Regions from separate parts of the Streptomyces sp. NPDC057428 genome, predicted to be linked through region 2. Evidence: riboswitches for the same ligand, from Rfam matches in the RefSeq annotation. Region 2 holds a riboswitch; the other holds the start of a gene.
The links. A riboswitch is a leader RNA that binds a small molecule or an ion and turns the genes downstream of it on or off. The one in region 2 is predicted to bind cobalamin.
Positions count from the first base shown of each region.

Region 1: linked by a shared signal. The riboswitch ahead of ACFU5K_RS26380 (ribonucleoside-diphosphate reductase subunit alpha) and the one ahead of ACFU5K_RS21300 (cobalamin biosynthesis protein) in region 2 are both predicted to bind cobalamin.

Region 1 is NZ_JBHVCT010000091.1:14,785-21,870, reverse strand. Features, by position in the region: gene ACFU5K_RS26395 (DUF3311 domain-containing protein) at 1-211, shown strand, start outside; gene mctP (monocarboxylate uptake permease MctP) at 208-1,860, shown strand; gene ACFU5K_RS26385 (GNAT family N-acetyltransferase) at 1,985-2,488, shown strand; cobalamin riboswitch at 2,507-2,665, shown strand; gene ACFU5K_RS26380 (ribonucleoside-diphosphate reductase subunit alpha) at 2,801-5,197, shown strand; gene ACFU5K_RS26375 (ribonucleotide-diphosphate reductase subunit beta) at 5,197-6,231, shown strand; gene def (peptide deformylase) at 6,380-7,018, opposite strand.
Region 2 is NZ_JBHVCT010000056.1:29,611-36,696, reverse strand. Features, by position in the region: gene ACFU5K_RS21320 (alpha/beta hydrolase) at 1-835, opposite strand, end outside; gene ACFU5K_RS21315 (class II aldolase/adducin family protein) at 903-1,562, opposite strand; gene ACFU5K_RS21310 (anion permease) at 1,818-3,068, shown strand; gene ACFU5K_RS21305 (hypothetical protein) at 3,081-3,305, shown strand; cobalamin riboswitch at 3,454-3,584, shown strand; gene ACFU5K_RS21300 (cobalamin biosynthesis protein) at 3,713-4,657, shown strand; gene ACFU5K_RS21295 (cobyric acid synthase) at 4,654-6,267, shown strand; gene ACFU5K_RS21290 (putative cobaltochelatase) at 6,264-7,086, shown strand, end outside.

The sequences.
Region 1 (7,086 bases), on a different contig from region 2:
CAGGGTGGTCATCGCGCTCTGTCTGATCGCACCGTTCGTGGCGATGCTCTGGGTGGGCTCGTACGCGAAGGTCGACCCGGCCTTCATCGGGATCCCCTTCTTCTACTGGTACCAGATGCTCTGGGTGCTCATCTCGACCGCGCTCACCATGATCGCCTACAAGCTGTGGCAGCGTGACCAGCGCGCCCGTAGGGGAGGTGCTTCCGCATGAAGGACGGTGTGAACGGCGTCGCACTCGCCGTGTTCATCTTCTTCTTCCTGGCCGTCACGGTCATCGGATTCATGGCCGCGCGCTGGCGCAAGGCCGAGAACGAGGCGAGCCTGGACGAATGGGGTCTGGGCGGCCGGTCGTTCGGCACCTGGGTCACCTGGTTCCTGCTCGGCGGTGACCTGTACACCGCGTACACCTTCGTCGCGGTCCCCGCGGCGATCTACGCGGCGGGCGCGGCGGGCTTCTTCGCCGTCCCGTACACGATCCTCGTCTACCCGCTGATCTTCACCTTCCTGCCGCGCCTGTGGTCGGTGTCGCACAAGCACGGCTACGTCACCACGTCGGACTTCGTCCGCGGCCGCTTCGGCTCGAAGGGGCTCTCTCTGGCGGTGGCCCTCACCGGCATCCTCGCCACCATGCCGTACATCGCGCTGCAGCTGGTCGGCATCCAGGCCGTGCTGGACGTCATGGGCGTCGGCGGCGGCGAGAACACGCACTGGTTCGTCAAGGACCTGCCGCTGCTGATCGCCTTCGCGGTGCTCGCCGCGTACACGTACTCCTCGGGACTGCGGGCACCCGCGCTCATCGCGTTCGTCAAGGACGGCCTGATCTACCTGGTCATCGCGGTGGCAATCATCTACATCCCGATCAAGCTCGGCGGCTTCGACGACATCTTCGCGAAGGCGGGCGAGGCGTTCGCGCAGACGAACGAGGCGACGGGCAAACCGCGCGGCGCCCTGGTCCCGGGCGAGATGGGGCAGTGGGGCTACGCCACGCTGGCACTCGGCTCGGCACTGGCGCTCTTCATGTACCCGCACTCGATCACGGCGACGCTCTCCAGCCGCAGCCGTGAGGTGATCCGGCGCAACACCACCATCCTGCCGCTGTACTCCCTGATGCTGGGTCTGCTCGCCCTTCTCGGGTTCATGGCGATCGCGGCCGGGATCAAGGTGGACAACGGACAGCTTGCGATCCCCCAGCTGTTCGAGAACATGTTCCCCGACTGGTTCGCGGGTGTGGCCTTCGCCGCGATCGGGATCGGCGCCCTGGTGCCCGCCGCGATCATGTCGATCGCCGCGGCGAACCTCTTCACCAGGAACATCTACAAGGACTTCATCAAGCCCGACGCGACCCCGGCCCAGGAGACCAAGGTCTCCAAGCTGGTCTCGCTGCTGGTCAAGGTGGGCGCGCTCGCCTTCGTCCTCACCATGGACAAGACGGTCGCGATCAACTTCCAGCTGCTCGGCGGGATCTGGATCCTCCAGACCATGCCGGCGCTGGTGGGCGGCCTGTTCACCCGGTGGTTCCACCGCTGGGCCCTGATCGCGGGCTGGGCCGTCGGCATGGTGTACGGCACGGTGGCGGCTTACGGCGTCGCCAGCCCGACGCAGAAGCACTTCGGCGGCTCCTCCAAGGAGATCCCGGGCATCGGCGAGATCGGCTACATCGGTCTCACCGCCATCGTGCTGAACATCGTCGTCGTGGTCGTGCTGACCTTCGTCCTGAACGCGCTGAAGGCCCCGGCCGGTATCGACGAGACCTCGCCGTCCGACTACACCGCGGACGTCGGCGAGCCCGGCGTCAAGGCCACGCTCCCGTCGGTCACGGTGGGTGCGCCGGGCGATCACGAGCCGCTGGAACGCCTGTAGGACGCGAATCGTCCGTCCCGGCGGGGTCCGCCCTGCCGGGACGGACCCGTGTGGGGGGTGCTCATCCCGACGCCGTCGCGAAAGGTACGTGCGCCGGACAGGGCGTCTGCGGCAGACTCCGCGCATGGATGTCTCGATCAGACCGGTCCGCGCCACGGAGCACGAGGCCCTGGGTGAGATCACCGCCCAGGCCTATCTCGGCGACGGACTGCTGGACTTCGGCTCCGCCGATCCGTACCTCGAACAGCTCCGCGCCGTCGGACGGCGCGCCGGGGAGGCCCTCGTACTGGCGGCGGTCGGCTCCGGCGGCCGCCTGCTGGGAGGCGTCACCTACGTGGCTCCCGGCAGCCCGTGGGCGGATGTCGCCCGGAGCGACGAAGCCGAGTTCCGGATGCTGGCCGTCTCCCGGGAGGCGCGTGGCCGGGGTGCCGGCGAGGCGCTCGTCGGGGCCTGTGTCGATCGGGCACGCGCCACGGAGGGGCTCTCCGGGGTCGTGCTGTCGACCCAGTCGTCCATGGAGGCCGCCCACCGCATCTACCGGCGCCTCGGCTTCGTACGAACCCCGGAGCGGGACTGGAGCCCTCTCCCGGGCTTCACCCCGCTGCTGACGTTCCGCCTCGCCTTTTGACCCATCGCGACACTACATGTGGGGGCTGCCTCGATCGGCAGCCCCCACATGTATGCTCAACCTCGTTGTCGCCGCAGGGGAATCCGGTGCGAATCCGGAACTGTCCCGCAACGGTGTGATCGGTGTGCGTTCGCGCACCGCGGAGTCCGAAGACCTGCCGACAGCGCGTCCGGCTCGACCGAACCGGACGCCGAGACGTCCGGGCCCCGCGGAGGGCCGGTGGACGCCGTGCGCGCCGTGCCCCTCCCCGGGTGTCCCGCGCCCGGCTGCCCCGCTCCCCGCAGGCCCCGAGCCGAGCGAGGGATAGCCCCAGTGACCATCGCGCCAGCCGACCCGGTTTCAGCCACGGAATCCGAGAGCCTCACGACCGACGCGCCCGGGACCGCGCTGCTGCGGACCCTGACCGGACTCACCGCCGATCTTCCCGACACCGACCCCGGACGGGTCGCGGCCGCCGCGCTGCGCGGCCGGAGCGCGCGGGCGGACGAGGCCGAGCTGCGCTCGCTGGCCACCGAGGCGGCCGCGGGTCTGATCTCGGAGGACCCGGCCTACTCCCGGCTCGCCGCCCGGCTGCTCACCCGCGCGATCACGGACGAGGCGGCGGGCGAGGGCGCGGTGTCCTTCTCCTCGTCGGTCGCCGTGGGGCGCCGCGAGGGCCTGATCGCGGACCGTACGGCCGAGTTCGTCACGCTGCACGCGGCAGCTCTGGACGCGCTGGTGGAACGCTCGCTCGCCGACGGGGCCGACGACCGCTTCGGCTACTTCGGCCTGCGCACGCTGCACAGCCGCTATCTGCTGCGCCACCCGCTCACCCGGCAGGTCATCGAGACCCCGCAGCACTTCATGCTGCGCGTCGCCGCCGGGCTCGCCGAGGACACCTCGCAGCGCGCTCTGGACGAAGTGGCCGCCCTGTACGGCCTGATGAGCCGCCTCGACTACCTGCCGTCCTCGCCGACCCTCTTCAACTCCGGCACCCGGCACCCCCAGATGTCCTCCTGCTACCTGCTGGACTCGCCGCTCGACGAGCTCGACTCGATCTACGACCGCTACCACCAGGTGGCCCGCCTCTCGAAGCACGCGGGCGGCATCGGCCTCTCGTACTCCCGCGTCCGCGCCCGCGGTTCGCTGATCCGCGGCACGAACGGCCACTCCAACGGCATCGTGCCGTTCCTCAAGACGCTGGACGCCTCGGTCGCGGCGGTCAACCAGGGCGGCCGGCGCAAGGGCGCCGCCGCCGTCTACCTGGAGACCTGGCACGCGGACATCGAGGAGTTCCTGGAGCTGCGCGACAACACCGGTGAGGACCAGCGGCGTACGCACAACCTCAACCTCGCGCACTGGATCCCGGACGAGTTCATGCGCCGCGTCGACGCGGACTCGGACTGGTCGTTGTTCTCGCCGGCCGATGTACCCGAGCTGGTCGACCTGTGGGGCGACGATTTCGACGCGGTGTACCGCGCGGCCGAAGCCAAGGGACTGGCGCGCAAGTCGATGCCGGCACGCGAGCTGTACGGCCGCATGATGCGCACCCTCGCCCAGACCGGACAGGGCTGGATGACGTTCAAGGACGCGTCGAACCGCACGGCGAACCAGACCGCCGAGCCCGGCCGGGTCGTGCACTCCTCCAACCTGTGCACCGAGATCCTCGAGGTCACCGACGACGGCGAGACGGCCGTCTGCAACCTCGGCTCGGTCAACCTGGGCGCGTTCGTCGCCGACGGCACCATCGACTGGGATCGGCTGGACGCCACCGTGCGCACCGCCGTGACCTTCCTGGACCGGGTCGTCGACATCAACTTCTACCCGACCGAGCAGGCCGGCCGGTCCAACGCCCGCTGGCGGCCGGTGGGCCTCGGCGCGATGGGGCTGCAGGACGTCTTCTTCCAGCTGCGGCTGCCCTTCGACTCCCCCGAGGCCCGCGCGCTGTCCACGAGGATCTCCGAGCGGATCATGCTGGCCGCCTACGAGGCCTCCTGCGACCTCGCCGAGAGGTCGGGCCCGCTCCCCGCCTGGTCCGAGACCCGCGCCGCCCGGGGTGTGCTGCACCCCGACCACTACGACACCGAGCTGAACTGGCCCGAGCGCTGGGACGCGCTGCGCGCCCGGGTCGCGAAGACCGGGATGCGCAACTCCCTGCTGCTCGCCATCGCGCCGACGGCGACGATCGCCTCGATCGCCGGGGTGTACGAGTGCATCGAGCCGCAGGTCTCCAACCTCTTCAAGCGCGAGACGCTCAGCGGAGAGTTCCTTCAGGTCAACGGCTACCTGGTGGACGAACTGAAGCGGCTCGGCGTCTGGGACGCACGGACACGTGAGGCACTGCGCGATGCCAGCGGTTCCGTGCAGGGCTTCGCCTGGATCCCGGAAGACGTCCGGGCGCTGTACCGCACGGCGTGGGAGATCCCCCAGCGCGGTCTGATCGACATGGCGGCCGCCCGTACGCCGTTCCTCGACCAGAGCCAGTCGCTCAACCTGTTCCTGGAGACGCCGACGATCGGCAAGCTCTCCTCGATGTACGCGTACGCCTGGAAGCAGGGGCTCAAGACGACGTACTACCTGCGTTCGCGCCCTGCGACCCGGATCGCCCGCGCGGCGTCCGGGAAGGCCTCCGCGGCCGCCCCCATTCCCCTGCAGCAGGCGTCGGCGCCCGACGCGGACGCGATCGCCTGTTCCCTCGAAAACCCCGAGTCCTGCGAGGCCTGCCAGTAATGAGTACGTCCGAGAACAAGAACCTGCTGGACCCGGGCTTCGAGCTGACCCTGCGCCCCATGCGCTACCCGGACTTCTACGAGCGCTACCGGGACGCGATCAAGAACACCTGGACGGTCGAGGAGGTGGACCTCCACTCGGACGTCGCCGACCTCGCCAAGCTCTCGCCCGGCGAGCAGCACATGATCGGCCGGCTGGTGGCGTTCTTCGCGACGGGTGACTCGATCGTCTCCAACAACCTCGTGCTGACGCTGTACAAGCACATCAACTCGCCCGAGGCGCGCCTCTACCTGTCGCGTCAGCTGTTCGAGGAGGCCGTGCACGTCCAGTTCTATCTGACGCTGCTCGACACCTATCTGCCCGACCCGGCGGACCGCGCGGCGGCGTTCGACGCGGTCGAGGAGATCCCCTCCATCCGCGAGAAGGCACAGTTCTGCTTCCGCTGGATGGCTGCCCTGGATGGGGAAGGAGGGGTCGAGAAGATCGAGCGGCTGCAGACGAAGGCGGACCGCCGCCGCTTCCTGCTCAACCTCATCTGCTTCGCCGCGTGCATCGAGGGACTGTTCTTCTACGGCGCCTTCGCGTACGTCTACTGGTTCCGCTCGCGCGGTCTGCTGCACGGTCTCGCCACGGGCACCAACTGGGTTTTCCGCGACGAGACGATGCACATGAACTTCGCCTTCGAGGTGGTGGACACCGTCCGCAAGGAGGAGCCGGACCTCTTCGACGACGAGCTCCAGCAGCAGGTCACCGACATGCTGAGGGAGGCGGTCGAGGCGGAGCTGCAGTTCGGCCGCGACCTGTGCGGCGAGGGCCTGCCCGGCATGAACACCGAGTCGATGCGCCAGTACCTGGAGTGCGTCGCCGACCAGAGGCTCACCCGGCTCGGCTTCCCGCCGCTCTACGGCTCGGAGAACCCGTTCTCCTTCATGGAGCTGCAGGGCGTGCAGGAACTGACGAACTTCTTCGAGCGTCGGCCGTCCGCCTATCAGGTGGCGGTGGAGGGGTCCGTCGGCTTCGACGACGACTTCTAGACCGCTTCTGACACCTGGCCCACGACCTGGCGTACGGGCACCGCGCAGCCGGGCGGCGTACGAGAAGTGGCTGGGCCTCTGGTGCACGCTCACCAGACGGCGGAGGGGTCCCGCCGGCGGCGGGACCCCTCCGGGAGAATGTCCGGGATCAGTCGTTGGGGACGACCTCGTAGCGGGGCGTGCCCTCCGCCATCTGCTTCAGCGCGTCCTTGCGGTCCCGCTTCGAGAGCCGGTCGATGTAGAGGTAGCCGTACAGGTGGTCCGTCTCGTGCTGGAGGCACCGCGCGAAGTACCCGCTGCCGCGCACCTTCACGGCGTTGCCCTCGGCGTCCTGACCGCGCACGACCGCGTAGTCGGGGCGCGCGAGCGCGGCGTACGCCGTCGGGACCGAGAGGCAGCCCTCGTTGGAGTCGTCGAGGTTGCGCTGCTCGGGCGCCAGGTCCTCAAGGACCGGGTTGCAGATCACGCCGACGTGCCGGACACCGTCGTCGTCCATGCAGTCGTACACGAAGACCTTGCGGTCCACGCCGATCTGGTTGGCGGCCAGGCCCACGCCCTCGGCCGTCCGCTGACTCGCGAACATGTCGTCGATCAGCTGCGCGAGCTCGTCGCCGAACTCCGTGACGTCACTGCACTCCTTGTGCAGGACCGGGTTGCCCACGACCGTGATCGGACGGGAGGTGCCGCGCTCGCGGTACGCCGCCTCACGCGCCTCGCAGTCCTCGGTGTCCACGAGGAAGCCCTCGTCGTCCACACCGGTCCGCTCGTCCGTCTCCTGCTGCGACATGTCCGCCGTACGCCTTCCTGCAAGCCTGAAACCCGTGATCACCGCACCGGGATCGGTGCGCGTACAGC
Region 2 (7,086 bases):
GGGCCCGCGCGAGGGCACGCAGAGTGGCCTTCCAGTCCATCACCGGCGAGTCGAGCACGAGGCCGCGGATACGGTCACGGAGGGCGGAGCCGACGGCGGCGTGCAGGGCCATCGTGGCGCCCGAGGACCAGCCGTGCAGGATGACGCTCTCGGCCCCGTAACGCACGGCGTAGCGGATGGCCGCGTCGAGGTCGCGCCATTCGGATTCGCCGAGGTGCCCGAGTCCGCCCGGGGAACGCGGGGCGCCGGGGTCGCCGCGGTAGGCGAGGTCGAGCACGGGGAGCTGCTGGGCGTGGAGGTAGCCCAGCACGTTCAGCGGGTGCTCCCTCGTGGTGCCGAGGCCGTGGACCGTGATGACCCAGGTGTCGCGGGCGCCGGGGACGAACCAGGCCGGCAGGGCACCGAGCTCTCCGGGGACCTCGACCTCCTTGTACGCGAGGCCGAGGGCGGCGAGCGGATCGCCGCGGTGGACCTCCGGGGTGAGGCGGACCCGGGCGCCCGGCTTCAGGCTTCCGAGGTTCACACGCTCCAGCCGCCGTACGACGGTGTCAGCCGAGCCGTCGGCCGCCTGGTCGACGACCGGGCCGACGACCGCGTGGACGTCCCGTGCGGTCAGGCCGTAGACGCCGGGGCGCAGGGCTGCGAAGGAGCGGGTCAGTGTCACCTGCCCGGCCGCCGTGGCGTGCACGGTCATACGACGGTCGGAGGGGAACGGACGCGGCGGCGACGGCGCCCCCAGGGCGGCGTCGCTCGCGTACCGGCCGGCGGCGACCGCTGCCGCGCCGGCTCCCAGGATCGTGGTGGCGGCCGCTGCCGCTGCTGTTGCCGGGCGCACGCCCTCAGTGTCCCGGGCCGGGGGCCGCACTGCCAGCGGGCGGGGTCCGTACGGTGCGTGCCCGGGCTCAGCCGGGCTGGCCGTATCCCTCCAGGGCGGTCTGCACGTCCTGCAGCTGGGCCGGGGAGAGCAGGCTCGGGCGGTGGCCGGGCACGGAGCTCGCGGTGAGCCAGAGCCGGCACATCCATTCGAGCTGGGCGGTCCGGTCGTAGGCCTGGTCGAGGGTGTCCCCGTACGTCACGGTCCCGTGGTTCCGCAGCAGGCATCCCGTGCGGTCGCGCAGGGCGTCCAGCATGTTGTCGGCCAGCTCGCGCGTGCCGTAGCGCGCGTAGGGGGCGGTGCGGACCGGGCCGCCGAGCATGGCCGCGGCGTAGTGGACGAGTGGCACCTCGTTGACGAGCGTGGAGACTGCGGTCGCGTGGACGGCGTGGGTGTGGACGACGGCACCCGCGGAGCTGTCGCGGTAGACGGCGAGGTGCAGCGGGAGCTCACTGGTCGGGACGAGCTCCCCGAGGACCTGCCGTCCGTCGAGGTCGACACCGACCGCGTCCCCCGGTCCAAGCCGGTCGTAGGGCACCCCGCTGGGGGTGACCAGGACGATGTCACCGACCCGGGCCGACACGTTGCCCGAGGTGCCGACCACCAGTCCCTCCGCCGCCGTCCTGCGCGCCGTCGCGACGACGCCCTCCCATGCCTGCCCGATCGCGTCCTGATGGCCGTCGTCCATGCGCAGATCCTAGGACCCCGGGCGGGCGAGTGACCGACGTCTCCCCAACGGGGCAAATGGGATGAGACGGACCCTGCGGGCCTGCCCGAGACCGGGCGCCGCACCGGCGACGCCCGTCCACCCCACCTCGTACGCACACAAGCGGAACCTCCGCAAACGCTTGGGGACACCATGCCGCCCTGCCCAGTTCACCTTCCGTTCACCAAGGTTGCTTACGTTCCACGTGCCAATGACGTCGAACGATTGCCTGGGTAAATGGAACACATCACGCTGCTGCTCGCGATTGTGATCGTGACAGCTCTCGTGTTCGATTTCACGAACGGTTTCCACGACACCGCCAACGCGATGGCCACGACCATCTCGACCGGCGCCCTCAAGCCCAAGACAGCGGTGGCCATGTCCGCCGTTCTCAACCTCGTCGGCGCGTTCCTCTCGGTCGAGGTCGCCAAGACGATCTCCGGCGGGATCGTCAGCGAGGACGGCCTCAGAACCGAGGTCATCTTCGCCGCGCTCGTCGGCGCCATCCTGTGGAATCTGCTGACCTGGCTGGTCGGCCTGCCCTCGAGTTCCTCCCACGCGCTCTTCGGCGGTCTCATCGGCGCCGCGGTGATGTCGGCCGGCTGGTCCTCGATCAACGGCGGCACCGTCGTCACGAAGGTCCTGCTGCCCGCGGTCGCCGCACCGCTCGTCGCCGGAATCGCCGCCCTGCTGGCGGCGAGGCTCACCTACCGCCTCAACCGGAAGGTCACCGACGAGGCGCAGCTGAAGTCGACCGCCAAGGGCTACCGCGCCGGACAGATCGCCTCGGCCGGTCTCGTCTCGCTCGCCCACGGCACCAACGACGCGCAGAAGACCATGGGCATCATCACCCTGGCCCTGGTCACCGGCGGCGTCCTCTCCCCCGGCTCGAACCCGCCGGTCTGGGTCATCGCCTCCGCCGGCATCGCCATCGCCCTGGGTACCTACCTCGGCGGCTGGCGCATCATCCGCACCATGGGCAGCGGCCTGACCGACCTCCAGCCGCCGCAGGGCTTCGCCGCCCAGACCAGTGCGGCCACGGTCATCCTGGCCTCCTCGCACCTCGGCTTCTCCCTCTCGACCACGCAGGCCGTCTCCGGTGCGGTCATGGGCGCGGGTCTCGGACGCAAGGGAGGCGTGGTCCGCTGGTCCACCGCCACCCGGATGTGCGTCGCCTGGGGCCTGACACTGCCGGCCGCCGGTCTGGTCGGCGCGGGCGCCGAGTTGCTGACGAAGCAGGGCCCCTGGGGTGTCGCCGTGGTGGCCGTCCTGCTCGTCGCCGGCTCCGGAGCGATCTGGATGCTGTCGCGCCGCAAGCCGGTCGACCACACCAACGTCAACGCGACCGCCGAGGAACCCCCCGGCGTCGTCACGACCGCCATCGCGGCCGTCAGCCCGCCGCCCGTCGGCGCGGTCGTCCCGGAGCTCAAGACCACCATCCCCGCCCCGGACACCCAGGCCGAACCGGCCCGGCCGGCCACGGTGTAAGGACAGATCCGCATGAAAATCGACTGGGCAGCCCTCGCTTCCGTCTTCGGTGTCAGCCTCGTGATCACCGTCGCGCTGGTCGGCCTCTTCACCCTCGGCATCACCGGCCTGGCCAAGCGGGTGCCGACGGCTCAGGGCGGCGGTGGCTCCAACGCCCTGGCGCGCACCGGCGCGTACGCGTGCTTCGCCCTGTGCGCGGCGGCGGTCGCGTACGGGATCTACCTGATCGTCGCCTGACACCCTCGGGCACCCCACCGGGCCGGACACACCATGCGTGTGTCCGGCCCGGTGTGCGTCCGACCACACTGAAGCCACGCAGGTCAACGGCAGGTTGACGGGCGTTCACGGGGCGTGGTGGACTGCCGGAGCCATTTACGGCGACAGGAGAGGAAGCCGGTGCGAATCCGGCGCGGTCCCGCCACTGTCACCGGGGAGCAGTCCTCCTTACGGAAGTCACGGCCCGCCACCGCGGGCTGGAAGGCCGGAGGACCCGCGGATCCGGAAGCCAGGAGACTCTCGTCGCCGGTCACGTCGAACCAGGGCGCGGACCCTGAGTGAGGACATCTGCCATGCCCGGCCGCCGTGCTTCTGTGCCCGCACCACCTGTGACGACATCACTCCGAGGCGCGACGGACCGCTGATCCGTGCGAGCCGACCGCATCTTCGCGTACGGCGCCGCCGCCGGCCTGATCGGCGACCTGCTGCTCGGTGATCCCCGGCGGGGCCATCCCGTCGCCGCCTTCGGGCGGGCCGCCATGGGCGCCGAGAGCCGGCTGTGGCGCGACCACCGGGGCTGGGGCGCCCTGCACACGCTCGTCTGCGCCGGTGGTGCCACAGCCTGCGCCGCACTGGCCGCCCGCGCCGTACGCGACCGTCCCGCCGCTGCCGTGGCACTGACCGCCGCCGCCACCTGGTCCGTGGTCGGGGGTACGTCTCTGGGCCGCGAGGCCCGGGCTATCGCCGGAGCCCTGGACGCCGGGGACATGGAGCTGGCCCGGGAGCGGCTGCCGCATCTGTGCGGCCGCGACCCGCAGGCGCTGGACGGGCCGCAGATCGCCCGCGCGGTGGTCGAGTCCGTCGCCGAGAACACCTCGGACGCCGTCGTGGGGGCCCTGGTGTGGGGCGCGCTCGGCGGGGTGCCAGGGCTGATCGGCTTCCGGGCCGTGAACACCCTCGACGCCATGGTGGGGCACAAGTCGCCCCGCTACCGGCGCTACGGCTGGGCGTCGGCCCGGCTCGACGACCTGGCGGGCTGGCCCGGGGCCCGGCTCACCGCCGCGCTCGCGGTGGCAGCCGGGGGCCGTCCGCGCGAGGCCTTCCGGGCCTGGCGCTCGGACGCCGGCAAGCACCCGAGCCCCAACGCGGGCCCGGTGGAGGCCGCGTTCGCGGGGACGCTCGGCGTGCGCCTGGGCGGAACCCTCGCCTACGGCGGGCGGGTCGAGCACCGGCCCGTACTCAACGGAGCGGCGGGCCGCGACGTACGGGCCGCCGACATCGAACGCGCGGTGCGGCTGTCGCGCCGGGTGAGTGTGCTGGCCCTCGGCGTGTGCGCGGCGGGACGGCTGGCCATGGGACGGAGAAGCAGATGAGCGGCGGACTGCTGGTGGCCGGAACCACCTCGGACGCGGGCAAGAGCGTCGTCACGGCCGGGATCTGCCGGTGGCTGGTGCGCCGGGGGGTGAAGGTCGCGCCGTTCAAGGCGCAGAACATGTCGCTGAACTCGTTCGTCACCCGGGAGGGGGCGGAGATCGGCCGCGCCCAGGCGATGCAGGCACAAGCGGCCCGGGTTGAGCCGTCGGCCCTGATGAACCCGGTGCTGCTGAAGCCCGGCAGCGACCGTTCCAGCCAGGTGGTCCTGATGGGCAGACCGGTCGGCGAGATGAGCGCCCGCGGCTACCACGGCGGGCGTCAGGAAACGCTGCTCGGCACGGTCGTGGACTGCCTGGAGCAGCTGCGGGGCACGTACGACGCCGTGATCTGCGAAGGGGCGGGCAGTCCCGCCGAGATCAACCTGCGGCGCACGGACATCGTCAACATGGGCATCGCGCGGGCCGCGGACTTCCCCGTGCTGGTGGTCGGCGACATCGACAGGGGCGGTGTGTTCGCCTCGTTCTTCGGCACGACGGCGCTCCTGGGCCCGGAGGACCAGTCGCTGGTCGCCGGGTACCTCGTCAACAAGTTCCGCGGCGACGTGTCGCTGCTGGAGCCCGGCCTCGACATGCTGCACGGGCTCACGGGCCGGCGGACCTACGGCGTGCTGCCCTACACCCACGGGCTGGGCATCGACGAGGAGGACGGCCTGAGGGTCTCCATGCGCGGCACCGTGCGCGGGTCGGCCGTGGCGCCGCCGCACGGTGAGGACGTGCTGCGGGTCGCGGTGTGTGCCGTACCGCTGATGTCGAACTTCACCGATGTGGACGCGCTGGCGGCCGAGCCCGGGGTGATCGTGCGGTTCGTGGACCGCGCGGAGGAACTCGCCGACGCGGACCTCGTGATCGTGCCCGGCACGCGGGGCACCGTGAAGGCGCTGGCGTGGCTGCGGGAGCGCGGTCTGGCCGGGGCGCTGCTGCGCAGGGCTGCCGAGGGCCGGCCCGTGCTGGGGATCTGCGGCGGATTCCAGGTGCTCGGTGAACGCATCGAGGACGACGTCGAGTCGCGGGCCGGTGTGGTGGACGGGCTCGGGCTGCTGCCGGTGCGGGTCCGCTTCGGCCGGGAGAAGGTGCTGGGCAGGCCGGTGGGGTCGGCGCTGGGGAGGCCCGTGGAGGGGTACGAGATCCATCACGGGGTCGCCGACGTGGGCGGCGGCGAGCCCTTCCTGGACGGGTGCCGGGTGGGCTCGGTGTGGGGGACGCACTGGCACGGCTCGCTGGAGAGCGACGCCTTCAGACGCGCGTTCCTGGGTGAGGTCGCCCGGGCCGCCGGGCGGCGGTTCACCGCGGCTCCGGACACGAGTTTCGCCGCGCTGCGGGAGGAACAGCTCGACCGGCTGGGGGATCTGATCGAGGAGCACGCGGACACGGACGCCCTGTGGCGGCTGATCGAGGAGGGCGCGCCGGCCGGACTGCCCTTCGTGCCGCCGGGCGCGCCCGCGCCGGTTCCCGCCCGTTCCCCGGCGACGGGGCCGTACGCCCCCGATGGCGCGCCGGCCGTGCCGGACGCCGGGACCGAAGTACACGTGACCGAGGAGGCCGCCCTGTGAGTACGCCGTACCCCTTCACCGCCATCGTCGGGCAGGACGATCTACGGCTCGGGCTCCTGCTCAACGCCGTCAGTCCCGCCGTGGGCGGGGTGCTCGTCAGGGGCGAGAAGGGCACCGCGAAGTCGACCGCCGTGCGTGCGCTCGCCGCGCTCATGCCCGAGGTCCCCGTGGTCGCCGGGTGCCGGTTCTCGTGCGACCCGGGGGCGCCCGATCCGGCGTGTCCCAACGGCCCGCACGAGGCGGAGGCCGGTGTGTCGCGCGCGGCGCGGACCGTGGAGCTTCCGGTCGGCGCGTCGGAGGACCGGCTGGTCGGAGCGCTCGACATCGAACGCGCGCTGTCCGAGGGCGTGAAGGCCTTCGAGCCGGGCCTCCTCGCCGACGCGCACCGCGGGATCCTGTACGTGGACGAGGTCAACCTCCTCCACGACCATCTGGTGGACCTGCTGCTCGACGCGGCCGCCATGGGGGCCTCGTACGTCGAGCGTGAGGGCGTCTCGGTGCGGCACGCGGCGCGGTTCCTGCTGGTCGGGACGATGAACCCCGAGGAGGGCGAGCTCCGGCCGCAGTTGCTCGACCGCTTCGGGCTGACCGTCGAGGTGGCCGCCTCGCGCGAGACGGACGTGCGCGTCGAGGTCGTGCGCCGGCGGCTGGCGTACGACGACGACCCGGCCGGTTTCGCCGAACGGTGGGCGGGCGAGGAGACGGCCCTGCGGGAGCGGATCGTCGCCGCGCGTGCCCTGCTCCCCCGGGTGGTGCTCGGGGACGGCGCGCTGCGTCAGATCGCGGCGACGTGCGCCGCGTTCGAGGTGGACGGGATGC